2 regions of the Holzapfeliella sp. JNUCC 72 genome follow, and region 1 is predicted to be linked to the other one. Evidence: riboswitches for the same ligand, from Rfam matches in the RefSeq annotation. Region 1 holds a riboswitch; the other holds the start of a gene.
The links. Region 1 has a riboswitch for lysine ahead of lysA (diaminopimelate decarboxylase). Riboswitches for the same ligand answer to the same signal wherever they lie in the genome.
Positions count from the first base shown of each region.

Region 2: another riboswitch for lysine. It lies ahead of JNUCC72_RS05475 (ABC transporter permease subunit); the one in region 1 lies ahead of lysA (diaminopimelate decarboxylase).

Region 1 covers NZ_CM132220.1:746,924-755,189, forward strand. The annotation lists gene dapA (4-hydroxy-tetrahydrodipicolinate synthase) at 1-4, opposite strand, end outside; gene JNUCC72_RS03660 (N-acetyldiaminopimelate deacetylase) at 31-1,176, opposite strand; gene dapD (2,3,4,5-tetrahydropyridine-2,6-dicarboxylate N-acetyltransferase) at 1,200-1,910, opposite strand; gene lysA (diaminopimelate decarboxylase) at 1,933-3,237, opposite strand; lysine riboswitch at 3,335-3,510, opposite strand; gene JNUCC72_RS03675 (aspartate kinase) at 3,711-5,063, shown strand; gene dapF (diaminopimelate epimerase) at 5,074-6,057, shown strand; gene JNUCC72_RS03685 (cation:proton antiporter) at 6,054-7,235, opposite strand; gene JNUCC72_RS03690 (nucleoside deaminase) at 7,321-7,797, opposite strand; gene JNUCC72_RS03695 (glucose-6-phosphate isomerase) at 7,907-8,266, opposite strand, start outside.
Region 2 covers NZ_CM132220.1:1,103,132-1,111,397, forward strand. The annotation lists gene JNUCC72_RS05435 (hypothetical protein) at 1-12, shown strand, start outside; gene JNUCC72_RS05440 (aldo/keto reductase) at 25-858, shown strand; gene JNUCC72_RS05445 (hypothetical protein) at 876-1,841, shown strand; gene rbsK (ribokinase) at 1,856-2,800, opposite strand; gene lepB (signal peptidase I) at 2,819-3,340, opposite strand; gene JNUCC72_RS05460 (aldo/keto reductase) at 3,507-4,385, shown strand; gene JNUCC72_RS05465 (hypothetical protein) at 4,420-4,593, opposite strand; gene JNUCC72_RS05470 (NAD(P)H-dependent oxidoreductase) at 4,583-5,281, opposite strand; lysine riboswitch at 5,350-5,525, shown strand; gene JNUCC72_RS05475 (ABC transporter permease subunit) at 5,674-7,221, shown strand; gene JNUCC72_RS05480 (amino acid ABC transporter ATP-binding protein) at 7,221-7,967, shown strand; gene JNUCC72_RS05485 (YfbR-like 5'-deoxynucleotidase) at 7,998-8,266, opposite strand, start outside.

The DNA of each region.
Region 1 (8,266 bases):
ACATGTTAAATCCTTCTTCCTATTATATTATTATCTAGACATTCTCCAATTTAGAAAACTGATGATATTTTCTGGTGCTGTTTTTAAAGCTTCTTCATTTGGCGAAAAATATTCTGAATGCAGAGGATGTGAATCATCTACTCCTAGCCAAAACATTGTCCCTGGAATTTTTGAAAGCAAATAACCAAAATCTTCACCCGTCATAGCGGGTGTTGTTTCAACAAAATTCACGTCTTCACTTTGCGTCATAAATTCAATGAACTGTGCCGTTAATTCATCATCATTTTCAACGGGTAAGTAACCACCTTGATTGAGTGAAACTTCAACATCAGCGTCAAAGCTTTTAGCTGTAAACTCACAAATCGTTCTAATTCGATCATTGATTGACTCTATCATCGTTTGAGTTAATCCACGAACGGTTCCCTGAATTAAAGCTTTGTCAGCAATAACATTTCGAATCGTTCCAGATTCAATCCTTCCAAGTGTTAGCACACCACTTTCTAGTGGATTAATATTCCTTGAAACAATTGTCTGTAGTTGTGTGATTAAGTAAGCACTAGCCACTACCATGTCATTAGCTGTATGAGGAAAGGCTGCATGACCGCCTTTTCCTTTGAGTTCAATATCAACTTCGGTCGTTCCAGCAAATAATGTTCCCTGACAACATCCGATTGCGCCTGCTTCTAAATCTGGATTATCATGTAATCCATAAAACTCATCTGGACGCCATTTCCCTTCAAAAGCACCTAGTTCATAAGCTATCTTTCCACCATTTTCACTTTCTTCGGCTGGTTGAAAAAAGAATACTAAGTTGTCTTCAGGTTGATTGTCAGCATAATAACTTAAAATACTTAGAGCGACAGTTAAATGAATATCATGACCACAGGCATGCATTTTATTTTCGTTCTTAGAAGTAAATTCAAGTCCTGTCTTTTCAGTAACAGGAAGTGCATCCATATCTGCTCGGTAACCAATTGTTCGTTTAGGACGAGTTCCTTTAACATGAACAAGCAAGGCTGTTGGCAATTCTTTTAAATGCTTAAAACTCAAAAAGTCTTGTTTAAAGCCAGCAATAATTTTTTTGATTCTTTGCTTGGTTTCTACTTCTTGTAAAGCAAGTTCTGGATACTGATGAAATTCTCTTCTAATAGCGACTCTTTGCGTCTGTGGTAACATTTAACTTTCCCCCTCAAGTTTTTTTACATTTTTCTTAATGCTTCTTCAAGTCCTGTTTTTGATTTAGTTTGATCATCAATTTTTTTCAAGACTCTTGCGGGTACGCCCCCAACAACAGTGTACGGTTCAACATCTCTAGTTACGATTGCACCTGCAGCAACAACAGCACCTTTACCAACACGAACGCCTTCAATCACAACGGCATTAGCCCCAATCACAACATCATCTTCAATCACAACCGGTGTTGCTGATGCTGGCTCAATGACACCCGCTAAAACTGTTCCGGCACCAATGTGAGCATTCTTACCAACAGTTGCACGCCCACCTAGGATTACTCCCATATCAATCATTGTACCTTCTCCAATTTCAGCACCAATGTTGATTAAAGCGCCCATCATAATAACAGCGTTATCTCCAATGTAAACCTGGTCACGAATGATAGCACCTGGTTCAATACGCGCATTAACTTTCTTCATATCTAATAGTGGAACCGCTGAATTTCTCATATGGTTTTCAATTTCGTATTCTGTAATTAAAGATTGATTATCAGCTAAGACTTGTTCAACATCAGCCCAGTTACCAAATAGTGTCCCTGTTTTTGATTCTACAAAAGCTTTAATTGTATTTGGAAAATTAATCTCACTTAATTGTCCCTTGATATAAACCTTAACAGGTGTTTGTTTTTCGGCATTTCCAATAAAGTTAATAATTTCTTGTGCGCTTTTTCTTTCCATTATATAGTCTCCTTTTTGATAATTAATATAAACTGTTTTCTAATTTGATTAAGTCTTGGTAACTTTGTCTTTTAATTGCTAAGTCATCTTTTCCGTTTTCAACAAAAACAACTGCGGGTTTTAAATTACGATTATAATTTGACGCCATTGAGTAACCATAAGCACCCGTATTAAGCATTGCAACAATATCGCCCGGTTGTGTTTTTGGAAAAGCTGCTTTTTGAATCAAAATGTCTCCTGATTCGCAATATTTACCTGCCACACGGACATTTTCTACTGGTTCTTGATCCATTTTATTAGCAATTGCAGCTTCATATTCTGCTTGGTAAAGTGCTGGTCGAACATTATCTCCCATACCACCATCAACACTCACATAAGCAGATTTTCCTGGGATTTCTTTACGAGAACCGATTGTATATAAGTTATAACCTGCAGGTCCTACAATCGATCTTCCAGGTTCTATCCAAATCGCTGGCATTTTTAAACCAAAATCTGCTGTTTTTTCTTTGATTTTTTTGATGATTGCATCAACAAATACCTCAGGTGCTAGCGGTTTATCATCATTTGTGTAAGCAATTCCAAAACCACCACCAACGTTAATCACATCTGGTTGATAACTATATTTTTGATACCAATCATTGGCTAAATCAATCAGCTTTTCAGCTGCCATTTCAAACCCATTAACTTCAAATATTTGTGATCCAATATGTGAATGGAATCCTTTCATAGTCAAGTTAGGATTGTTTAAAACCGTTGTCAAAGCTTCTTCAGCTTGACCAGAATTTAAATCAAAGCCAAATTTACTGTCTTCTTGACCAGTTTGAATATAGTCATGTGTATGTGCTGATATTCCGGGTGTGATTCTCAACATCACATCAGCTTGTTGCTGGGTATCAATCAAGTAAGACGATAGCAATTCAATCTCATGAAAGTTATCAAGGACGATAACACCTACACCCGCATCGACAGCCATTTTGATTTCATCAAATGATTTATTATTGCCATGAAAACTAATTTTTGATAAATCAAATCCAGCTTGTTGCGCGGTGAATAATTCGCCACCAGATACTACATCCAGATGTAGATTTTCTTTTTGCATCAATTCATATAAGGCTAAACATGAAAATGCCTTGCTAGCATAACTAATTTCATATTCAACATCGTTTTGCTCAAAAACAGATTTGAATCCTGCAATTTGTTGTTTGATTTTTGAAATATCATAAACAACTAATGGCGTCTGATATTTTTGAACCAAATCAACAGTATCGATTCCGCCTATTTCTAAATGATGATTCGCATTTGTGACTAAATTAAAATTATGTTCCATAACGAAAATTCCTCCAAGACTATATAAAAAGGGTTCTTCTGCTATCTAAAATAACAAAAGAACCCTTTGAAAGTTTCACATTCATCATGATTGTTCGTTTGTCGATAGCTCTCCGCAATTACTGCGACAGTCCATGACTTGTTCAATCATGTCCCAGCCGATACTTATCTGCTTAAGTACTAGCTTCGGCAACTTCCCCTTTCAAAATAACATAATTGTCTTAACAGAAGACTAGTTATTTCTAATAATGTTAGCTGCAACCTCTTCGATGTGATTAAAATATTATAATAAAACCAATCAAAAGTCAAACCATTAGGTTAATTATTTTTTAAAAATTTTTTTATTTTTATTTATTTCCATATATTGACCTTTAAAACGACATGTATTAGTCGGATTTGGGTGTTGAAATTTAAAACAGGCATGTTAAATTTAATTTACTTATCATTTGAAAAGAAAGCTAAAGGGGAATTTTTATGAAAGTAGTTAAATTTGGCGGAAGCTCGCTAGCTTCAGGACAACAGTTTGAGAAAGTTATTAATATTTTAAAACAAGATTCAAGTCGCAAAGTTGTTGTGACTTCAGCCCCAGGAAAAAGAAGTGCTTCTGATACGAAAGTTACAGATTTATTAATCAAATACGCTACACTTACAATCGAAAACAAGCCTACTGAATCAATCACCGAACAGCTATTCAACCGATATGTTGAAATCGCAAACCACTTTGATTTAGAAGAAGAAGAATTGCAAAGCATTAAAGATAAAATCGAAAAATTAAAGTATGAAAAATTCGAAAACAACGCCTATCTAATGGCTTGTTTTAAAGCTCATGGTGAACGATTAAACGCAAAGCTAATGACATTGATTTTAAACCATCTAGGGCTTAAAGCTCGATTTCTAGATCCGGAAAAATTTGGATTTTATGTTAGTGATTCAGCTAATAACGCACAAGTTTTAGATGAAACTTACGACAACATTAAATCAATTGATGTTGGTGATGAGCTTTTAATTGTACCTGGATTCTTTGGCATCACTAAAGACAATAAAATCGCCACTTTTTCACGTGGTGGCTCAGATATTACAGGTGCTATCTTGTCAAAAGGCTTCAATGCCAGCTGCTATGAAAATTTCACAGATGTTGATGCAATTTATGCAGCAAACCCTAATACTGTCAAAAATCCATATGCCATTAATAAAATGACTTATCGTGAATTACGTGAACTCTCTTACGCTGGATTTTCAGTATTCCATGATGAAGCCATTATTCCAGCAATTGAAGCTGAAATTACTATTAACGTTAAAAACACTAACCATCCTGATTTACCGGGCACACTTATCGTACCTGAAAATGATTTTGAGCCAGAACATTTAATAACAGGTGTGGCCAGCTCTGATCGTTTTGCTGCTTTATATCTCCACCGTTATCTACTTAATAAAGAGGTTGGCTTCACATTAAAATTGCTAGAGATTTTATATCGCTATAATGTTTCTTATGAGCATATGCCTTCAGGTATCGATGATTTGACAATTATCTTTGATAAAAGCCAACTTACAGACCTTAAAATCAAACAACTTTGTCAAGAGATTAAAAACACTCTTCAACCAGACGAAATGCAATGGATTAATGATTACGCCATTATCATGGTTGTTGGTGAAGGTATGAAAGATAATATTGGTGTCTTAGATCGTGTCATTTCGCCACTGGCTCAAAATAATATTGGCATTCATATGATTAATCAAGGTGCCTCAAGAATTTCTGTAATGCTTGGGACTAGACAAGCCGATGCTGATTTAGCAATAGACTATATTTATCATAATTTTTTTAGTTAGGAGTTTAACAATGATTACATTACAAAAAGTTCACGGTTCATCTAACCAGTTTTTTATTTTAGACTTAGATCAACTTTCATTTAATCCCTCAGATGACCAAATCATCGCACTTACACAGCAACTAACAGAATCTTTTTTGGAGGGGGCCGATGGTCTATTAGTCGTCTCAAAATCTCAAAATACCGATTGTTTAGGCAAAATGCGCGTCATTAATGCCGATGGTAGCGAGGCATCTATGTGTGGCAATGGATTGCGTACGGTGGCGCGTTATTTAGCCGAAAAATATCAAGAATCTGAATTCAAAGTCGAAACAGCTAATGCAAATTTAACTGTTAAAAAACAAGACAGCCTGGCTCAAAACGTTCCTGCGTTTGGTGTGGAAATCTCACCTGTCCACTTTGATAACCATTACTTCCCTTTTCATAACCTAGGAACAACACAATTACTCAACTCACCCGTTCCAAAATTTAATGATCATTTAAATTTCTATGCTATCGCGGTCCCTAATCCTCACTTAATTAGTTTTGTTCAAACAGATGAAGACTTAAATAACACACTTGAAACATTAGGGGAAAAACTCAATCAAAAGAATGATTATTTCCCTGATGGTGTTAATGTCAATTTTGGAAAAATACTATCAGATAATACGCTTTTTGTTCGTACATTTGAGCGCGGTGTTGGCTTCACAAATGCTTGTGGTACTGGAATGTCTGCGACTTCTCTTGCTTATGTTTTACATAAAGGTATCGATTCTTTTCCTTCAGATGAAATAACCGTTTATAATCCAGGTGGTGTCGTTAAAACGATTGTTCACAAAGAATCTAATAATGACTTTTGGATAGAGTTAATCGGCAACGCCACTCACACTCATAACATCACAATATCTGAAGATGATTTATTCAATCGTCAATTCAATCACGCCACTGTTAGTGAAACAGGAGAACAGAAAAGCTATCTAAAATTTATTGAACAAATAAAAAAACAAGCAGACTAATCTGCTTGTTTTTTTTGTGGGTATATTTTCGAGAATACAATTGGATCAACAATTGTTGTAATAACAGCCGCTAGAATAAAAGCACCTGCTTGCTTTGCATCAATAATATTTGCACTTTGACCTAGGGTAACATTAGGTACAATCAACGTAATAGTTGTTGTTGTCAACATCATGCCTGAAAGTGCTTGTCTGAATGAGTATTTTTGCATCAAAATTGGTACGACTAGAAGTCTTGTCAACATAAACCCAAAGAAGAAAATAGGAATCAACATCAGCGTATTAGGATCACTCACTAAACTTTTTAAGTCTAATTTTAATCCAGTTGAAATGAAAAATATTGGAATAAAGAATCCATATCCAATTGAGGTTAATTTTTGCTTTGTTTCTTCGCTTGGATTAAGTGATTTCATGACCAACCCTGCTAAGAAACACCCTAAAATATTTTCAACACCTGTTTTTTCAGCAACTGTAACTAATACAATAATTAAAAAGAAAGCTAACCGAATATCTAACTGTGTTGTTGACTTGTCTATTTTATCAAAAAACTGATGGACTTTTTTGACGTTCAATAATAATAATGCCACTATAAATACGAGTGGGAATAACCAAAGTATTGCTCCCCTGGCACCTTTAAATGTCATATAAAAAGTGATTTCAATTAATGGGATAACAACACCCAGAATTGCAATTAGAAGCAGGGTTTGTCCATAACTAGTATTTTCAAGTTTTTTATCTTTTAGTGCAACTAAAATCATGCCAATTGTCATTGTGGTAAATAAAATTGTTGCAAATAAAAATTCCGAAAAAATATTAAAGTAACTTAGTAGTAAGCTGTAGCCTAATGCCAGCACAATAATTGAGATAATTGATAAAACCGCCATCCCTAAAGGCATTTTAAAAAATGATTGTCCTGCTTTCTCAGCTTTACTTCGCCGTTTAAATATCGATAAGTCAACTTCCATCCCACTTAAGAATAACAATATCATAACACCTAAGGAGGATAATTGGTTTAGCGTCGGGGTCATTTGAACAATATTCAAAAGCCCTTTCCCTAGAACTATTCCTATCAATATCTCAGCGACAGGAACAGGAACATTATTTATTTTAAACTTTGCCATTACAATTGGTACAATCAATGCCATGGATAATACGATTAATAATTCTAAATTAGTGTGCATACTTCTTTCCTAACTATAAAAATTCTCGATAAAGTTTACCATAATTTTAATTCGAACAAAACAATAAATTTTAATTTGTTTAAATTTAATAGATTGTTTTGTCTTGATCAGCAGCAAATTCTTCAAAACTTTTAATAGTCAATTCTCTATCATGTTGTTGTAAGTCCATGACAGTTTTATCTTTTGTTCCACCTTCAATGAATTTATAAATATAATCATCACGAAAACCAATATCAGCAGCATCTACGGCGCTATTACCATAATAAACCATTTTAATGTTTGCCCAAATAATAGCACTTAAACACATTGGACACGGTTCACTTGAAGTGTATAACTCACATCCTGACAAATCAAATGTCTCAAGTTTTTGACCAGCATTTCTGATTGCGGTTACTTCACCATGAGCCGTTGGGTCATTGTTTAATAAAACTTTATTGTGTCCAGTTGCAACAATTTCGTCGTCTTTTACGATAACGCATCCAAAAGGACCACCTTCATTTGTTAAGTTATTTGAATGCGCTTCTTTCACGGCTAATTCCATATATTTTTTGTTATATGACATTTAACATTCTCCTTTTATCTATTTGTAATTCAATAATACACTATAACCAACATTAAAAAAAGGATTTCACGAACATTACGCGAAATCCTTTTTAGATTATTCTATTTAATTATAGACGATTGTTTAATTCTTGTGTTAATTCTTCAAAACCTGGTTTACCTAATAAAGCGAACATGTTTTTCTTGTATGCTTCTACACCTGGTTGGTTAAATGGGTTAATACCATTTAAGTATCCTGAGATACCAACAGCGATTTCGAAGAAGTAAATCATGTAACCTAATGTGTATTCTGTTTGATCTGCAATAGAAACAGTCATAACTGGAACACCACCATCAGTATGAGCTAAAACAACACCTTCGTATGCTTTTTCATTAGCATGGTTCATTGTTTTACCTTCTAAGAATGAAAGACCATCTAAGTTTTGTTCATCGCTTGGTACAGCAACATCAAAACGAGGTTTTTCAACTTT
Region 2 (8,266 bases), 360 kb from region 1:
AAATTAAACTAAGGAGGTTTTTTGATGATTCCTAATTTTTCACTTTATAACAATAACCCAATTCCCGCATTAGGTTTTGGGACTTACAAATTAACCGGAGAAGATGGTGTGGCTAGTATTAAGTCAGCACTCGACTGTGGTTATCGTTTGATTGATACTGCTTATAACTATCAAAACGAACGCGAAGTTGGACAGGCTATTAAAGAAAGTGGGCTCAAACGAGAAGATATCCAGGTTATTTCAAAATTACCTGGTCGCTTTCAAAAATATGAGGATGCCAAACAAGCACTTCAAACTTCCCTTACTAATTTAGGCCTTGATTATGTTGATTACTATCTAATTCATTGGCCTAACCCAAAACAAGGTCTTTATGTAGAAGCCTTCAAAGCTTTACTTGATGCTCAAAAAGAAGGCTTAATCAAGGAAGTTGGTGTCTGCAATTTCTTGCCTGAACACTTAGACGTCTTGAAAGAAGAAACAGGCGTTTACCCAGCAATTAACCAAATTGAATTGCACCCTTACTTCTCACAACCAGAACTACGTGAGTTCAATACCAAAAATGACATTATTACACAAGCTTGGAGTCCACTACATCGTACCAGTTTTGTAAATGATGAACCTGTTTTAACTGAATTGGCTAACAAGTATAACAAATCTGTTTATCAAGTTATTTTAAGATGGATTTTTCAACTAGATGTTATTGCAATTCCAAAGTCTAGTTCAAAACTCAGACAAGAACAAAACCAAGATATTTTCGACTTTGAATTATCGCAACAAGAAGTTGACCGTATTTGTAACTTAGACCGACCAGATGGCCGTCAAAAGAATCAAGATCCTGCAGTATATGAAGAATTTTAAGAACAAGGAGAAAAATTTTGACTACTGATTTATATCCTAATGTCGCAGCTTTATTAACAGAAGTTGAAACATTACTAAATGCCAAATTACTTATTAAAGTCAATGACGACCATAAAGAAGGACTGGATCCAGAAGCTTCATTCACAAAACCAATCAGTGCTGATACTTATGAAATCCACGTTCCAAAAAAAGAATTTTTAAACTTTTGTGTCGCACATGAACTACTACACCTTAAACAACATGGTTTAAACGTTGTTAATGCCTCACTCGCTTTTCCGTTAAACCAAAATAATTTATCACAGGTAATCAGTGAAGTTGGCGATTTCACGACAACCTGCGCAATCCACCAGTTAATTATCCCAGCTCTAAAAGATTTGGATGTTTTAACTTATAAAGTTCAACAGGCAATTTTGACACGTGTTTTAGCTGTTATTCCTGAAGAAAAACCAGATGATAGTGCTTTCTTAAAGTTATCACGTGCTTTACAAATCTTAGACACATTTATTTTTTGTGAAGGATTTAAAACACGAAACACAACTTTACATCACACTTACCCATTGGCTTTTGAGGCAGCTGAAAAACTACTTAAAACCATGCACAAAAACACAATCGACACAAACCGCAAACTACGTGGTGCCATTATTAAGGGACTTAATGCTGTTACAGAATTCTATCAAAATATGGGTGTTCAATTGCCCGCATTAAACCAAACAATGTCTGTCTCCCCCGTTTTATCTGAACGTCAGCTTAATCATCAACACTTGTCACAATTATTTGAATTGTGGAATCCAAGTGAGCTTATTAGTCAACAAAATACAACTTATTTAGTTGGTATTGATAAAACAGATCATCAAGCATCATTTGTGCTACAAGATGTTGATATGAATCCCGAAAACATGCAAGCACTCTATCAATTGTCACCAAAAGAATTTTTCAAGCGCTATAATATTAATTATTGTTTGCGTGATGGCCATACATTATAAAAAAGCTTAGCTAATTAGCTAAGCTTTTTTATTTTGGATTTAACTTCTGCTTCCGTTGGTATTGAATCAACTGCGCCTAATTTTTGAACAGCTAATGAAGAAGCAAAATTGGCATAACTGATGGCTTCTTCTAAATTAGAATAATCTAATTTCAACTGAGAAAGTAATGCCCCAATAAAAGTATCTCCCGCGGCTGTTGTATCAATAGCTTTAACGACGTGTGCTTTGATTTTGCCTGATTGAGTTGTCTTTGCATTAGCGTAATAAACGCCTTCTTTTCCTAAAGTAATAATGACAACTTCAATCCCTTTTTGATGGAAAAAGTCAGCAGATTCAGCTAGTGTTTGATCATCTGTTATCTTAATACCCGTTAACTTTTCACTTTCCGTTTCATTTGGAATAATAATATCCGTCAAAGAATAGAGTTGTTCAAAGTCTGCTTCAATAACTGGACCTGGGTTTAAAACGGTTTTAGATTGATTAGCTCTAGCCAATGCAAATCCTTCTTCAATAGCAGCTAGTGGCACTTCAAATTGAGCTAAAACAAAGTCCGAATTCTGAATAACAGGTAGACTTTCTTGTACCATTTGAGGAGTTAACAAATGATTAGCTTCACCTGATACCACAATCGAATTTTGACCAGAACTTTGCAATAAAATATAAGCCTGTCCTGTATTTTCGTTGGCTAATTGTTTAACAAATTGTGAATTAATGTTGTTTCTTTGAAGCATTTCTTTGAATTGATTACCATGCCCATCTTGGCCTAAACAACCAACCATCGCAACTTTGCTGCCATTTCGAACACATGAAACAGCTTGGTTAGAGCCCTTACCACCAAAAGCATAACTGATAGCTTTTTGGGTTTGAATTGTTTCACCTGCAAGTGGCAACTCATTGATTTGTAAAATAACATCTCGATTTAAACTACCGATAACTGCGACTGAATTTTTAGTACTCATCTTGTTCCTCTTTCACTATTAGACAATTTTGAAATCTTGAAATGGAAAGACAATTAATTTGACGACACTTTCTAAATTATCTGGTGTCACATAACCAAAAGAACGACTATCTAATGAATTTGAACGATTATCTCCCATCACAAAGTAACACCCATAAGGAACGTGAGCACGCCCTGTGAAATCTCCTAAGATAAAATCTTCCGTTTTGACATCAGGTGCTAAATAAGGCTCTTCGGTCAACTGACCATTAATATACAATTGATTATCTTTAACTTGGATAGTGTCTCCACCTACGCCAATCACGCGTTTTATATAGCGAACTTGAGGATTATCAGGTGACTTAATCACAACAACATCCCCACGATTAGGTTTTATCATTTTCACAGAAATCGTGTATTGGCCATCATATAATGTTTTTTCCATTGATTGCCCTTTTATAATACCGATATTAATAACCTGGGTAAACAAAAACCAACAAAATCCACCTAAAATTAAAAGTTCAATTACTAATTTAAACAAAAATTTCAAAAATGAATACACAATTTTTCACCTACTTTTTCAAGTATATCCTATCAACTTAATATGAATTTTTCGTGATAAATGCTTAAAAGTTTCATGTGAAACAGCTATTTTCTAAACATTTTATTTGAAATTATTAAGCTGAAATGTTTTTATAGAAGTGAAAAATTAAAGGAGGATTTTATTTATGAGTTTCGATTTATCTACACGTATCACTTTAAATAATGGTACAAGTATTCCTCAAATGGGACTTGGTGTTTGGAAATCTAACAACACTCAAGCAAAAGAAGCAGTTATGCTAGGTTTAAAACATGGTTACGAAATGTTTGATACTGCTAAACAATATGGAAATGAACGCGGTGTTGGTGAAGGTCTTGTTGAAGGACTTAAAGCTGTTGGTAAAACCCGCGAAGACATCTTTTTAACAACTAAAATTTTCGGTGGTGACCAAGGTTACCAAGAAACACTTGACGCAATCGATGGTCAATTAGAACGTCTACAAACTGACTACGTTGATTTACTACTTGTTCACTGGCCTGTAACCGGTAAATACGTGGATACATGGCGTGCAGTTGAAGAAATCTACAAAGCTGGTAAAGCTCGTGCAATTGGTGTCTCAAACTTTGATAACGAACGTATGCAAAACTTACTTGATCACGCTACGATTATTCCAGCTGTTAACCAAATGGAATACAATCCACTAATTCAAGAACGTGACATTTTAGCATTCAACCAACAACATGGTATTCATTTACAAGCTTGGTCACCTCTTGGCGGTGGCGCTGTTCTAACTGATCCTGAACTACAAAAAATTGCTGATAAGTACAACAAAACAATTGCTCAAGTTGTTCTACGTTGGAACTTCCAAAGCGGTATTATCACAATTCCTAAATCTGTTCATGAAGAACGTATCCAACAAAATGCTGACATCTTTGACTTTGAATTATCTGCTCAAGATATGCAAAAATTATACAGCATGAACCAAGAAAAACGTTCACTTTGGTACAACGACTTTTCATGGGAAGGCGGCTCAATCAACGAAGCTGTTGAAGAATGGGGCGACTAAACAAAAAAGACTGACAATTGTCAGTCTTTTTTGTTTACCATTGTTCATGGTTCCACAATCTACCATCAAGTTCCCCTTCTGCTAAATCACGGCGAACTTCTAGTTGATGTTGAAATTGATTGAGATAACTCAACAATGCACGTTTTTCATAATTATTTTCGTTCTTTGATGCCTCTTCAATAATGGCCTTCATCCAATCATTCTTCATTGTCCTTCACCTCATCTAGTGCATCTCTTAGATCTTTGTAATCAGTCAATTGTTCATCTATCGTATCAACAACAGCCTGCAATTGAATATTGTCGTTTAAGTTACTATTTTGTCTAATTTTGTTAAGCAAAAATTGACCCTTATCCACAAAACTTGGTTTAATCAATTCCACGTGAATTAAGTAATCAACTAACAATTGGTAGTGTTGTTGTTCATTTAAATAAGCAAACTGATACACAATAAATGGGGTTAGGTAATTAAATCCTAATTCATTTGCAAAAACTTGATAAGGTCTTAAAATCTCATTTAAACTAAATTGTGATTTTTGTCCGGGTTGAAAATCTTTTTGAGGTTGTCCTGTATTGATAACTAAAGATAAACTTTTTCGTTTAAGCTGATTCAATTTTGTTAGCTCATTTATAAATCGATTAGTAAAAATGTCATCTTGCCATTTTTTAAGTGAGTAAGGTGCTGAGTACCAATACAAAGGAAATTGAAAAATAACATGGTCTGCAGCTAAAATATTTTCTTGGTGTTGTTTCCTATTAAATTGTTGGTTTTGCATAATTTGCTCATCTAAAACTGTTACCTCGACTTCAGCGTCTGCTAAAGCGAGCGTTGATTTAAAAAATTGTTGCGTAACAGAATTATTAACATCTGGATGAGAAACAAAAATATGGACTTTCATTGGCTTCCTCCTGGTTTTCGTTGACAATATTCTATTCTAAGGGTATCATATGTAAGTAATTTAATAAGAAATGCAATAGAGGTTGCGATAATCACTATTTAGTTGCGAGTGTGTAGTTCACAAAGACCAGCTAAGGCAGGATTTTATCGCCGAAGAAGACTTGTTGCCTACACAATAATTCTTCTGGGTCTAGTTGGCAAACAACTAGAACTGTCTCAGTTATCTGAGGAGTGCTATTATGTTATTTAATAATCAGTAATTTATTTCATAATGCCTCAAAACCTTTATTTTTTAAAGGTTTTTTTTATTGTGTTAAATCAAAAACATGAAGGAGTAATTTTATGAAAACTTTGAAAGTTAACCCGCTTTTAACTTTCTTTTCAGCTATTATCATGCTTGTTGGATTAGCTAATTTATCCACTAACCAAGTACACGCTGAAGAAAGTGATACATTACGTGTCGGAATGGAGGCTAACTATCCGCCTTACAACTGGACACAACAAGATGATTCCAATGGGGCCGTTAAAATTGACGGAGAATCATTATATGCTAATGGTTATGATGTTCAAATGGCTAAAAAAATTGCCGCTGGACTTGGCAAAAAAAATGTTGTTGTTGCTAAAACACAATGGGATGGACTACTTCCTTCTCTAACTTCTGGCAAAATCGATATGATTATCGCCGGTATGTCACCAACACCCGAACGCCGTCAAGCTATTGACTTTACAAACGCCTACTATACTTCAAATATTGTAATGGTCGTAAATAGTACTGGAAAATACGCCAATGCAACTAGCTTAGCTGACTTCAATGGTGCAAAAATAACTGGACAACTTGGCACTTTCCACTATGACGCTATTAACCAAATCAAAGGTGCCATCAAAGAACCTGCTATGAAAGACTTTTCAGCAATGCGTGTGTCTCTTGAATCAAAAACTATCGATGGTTACGTTTCTGAAAAGCCGGAAGGCATTAGCGTTTCAAGTGCTAATCCAAATCTTAAAATGATTGAATTCAAAAGAGGACAAGGTTTCCATTTAGATCCTTCAGAAACACAAAGTGCAATTGGATTACGTAAAGGTGATTCAAATCTTGAAAAAGTTAACGAAATTCTAGCAACTATTCCCGAAGATGAACGTGATAAAATGATGACAACAGCCGTTCACAGTCAGCCAAAACCTGCGACTGAAGGTAATTGGTTCATCAATATTTGGCAACAATATGGTGCTATGTTACTTCGTGGTACTGCTATGACAGTTTTCATTTCATTAATCGGAACTATCGTCGGTTTCTTCATTGGTTTGTTAGTTGGAATTATCAGAACGATTCCACTTGCTAAATCGCGTGGTAAACGTTGGACGACTAGAGTTGCTAGTTTCCTGGCTTCTGTTTATATCGAACTGTTCCGTGGAACACCGATGATTGTGCAAGCTGCTGTATTCTACTACGGTGCTGCTCAAATGTTTGGGCTTAACTTAGACCGTACTTTAGCTGCTTTAATTGTTGTTTCAATTAACACAGGGGCTTACCTTTCTGAAATCATCCGTAGTGGGATTATTTCAACTGACGAAGGACAATTTGAAGCTGCAAGTGCTTTAGGAATGAATCACTTCCAACGAATGAGAAAAATCATTCTCCCTCAAGCTGTTCGTAACAGTTTACCTTCTGTTGCTAACGAATTCATCGTTAACATCAAAGATACTTCCGTCTTGAGCATCATCTCAGTTTCTGAACTATTCTTCACAGGTTCAACAATTGCTGGACAAAACTTCCAGTTCTTCCACACTTACCTAACAATTACATTTATTTACTTAGTTCTAACCTTTACAATTACACGTATCTTCAGACTTATCGAAAAGAAATTAAATGGTCCTAAAGATTACAATTTAATGGCTAATCAAGAACAAGTGACTTCTAATTCAAGAGAGGTGAAAAACTAATGGCTAACCAAGACTCAATTATTAGTGTTCGTAACTTAGAGAAAAAATTTGGAAATCATCTTGTTTTAAAAGATATTTCACTAGATGTTACACCGGGTGAAGTTGTAACCATTATTGGTTCTTCCGGTTCTGGTAAATCAACTTTACTAAGATGTTTAAACTTGCTTGAAGATCCAACTAATGGCGAAATTAACTTCAAAGGTGAAAACATTTTAGGTAACGGTTTTGAAATTACCAAGTACCGTTCCAAAGTCGGCATGGTTTTTCAATCCTTTAACTTATTCAACAACTTAGACGTTCTTGAAAACTGTATTGTAGGCCAAACGACTGTTCTTGGCCGTTCACGACAAGAAGCTGAAGAAATGGCTATGGAACAACTTAAAAAAGTTGGTATGGATCCTTACATCAAGGCAAAACCTGCTCAACTTTCAGGTGGACAAAAACAACGTGTTGCGATTGCTCGTGCCGTTTCAATGTCACCAGATGTCCTATTGTTCGATGAACCTACCAGTGCGCTTGACCCTGAAATGGTTGAAGACGTGCTTGCTTCTATGAAAGCATTAGCACATACTGGTTTGACTATGATTTTAGTTACTCATGAAATGGCTTTTGCCCGTGATGTTTCTGACCACATTGTTTTCATGGATAAAGGTGTTGTTGCTGAAGAAGGCACACCAGAAGAAATCTTCAATAATCCAAAAGAAGACCGTACAAAAGAGTTCTTAAAACGCTACTTGAATCAATAAAAAAACACCGCTTTAAGCGGTGTTTTTTTATTACTCTAAAATTAAGTTTGTGACTTCCATCACTCTTGTTCTAAATGGAAAGTCTTCTGATAACATTTCAGGTAAAATATTTTCAAAGAAATACTGCACACTATATAAGTGATTAAATTTCTTGATGCTTTGCAAACTTTCACGATAAATTTCCATGAAAACTTCTTGTGGATTGCCTTTTTGAATTTCACCAAATGCTTCATACAATAAGTCCATTTTATCTGAGATTGATAAAATCTGACCTTCTAGCGTATCATCTTTCCCCTCAG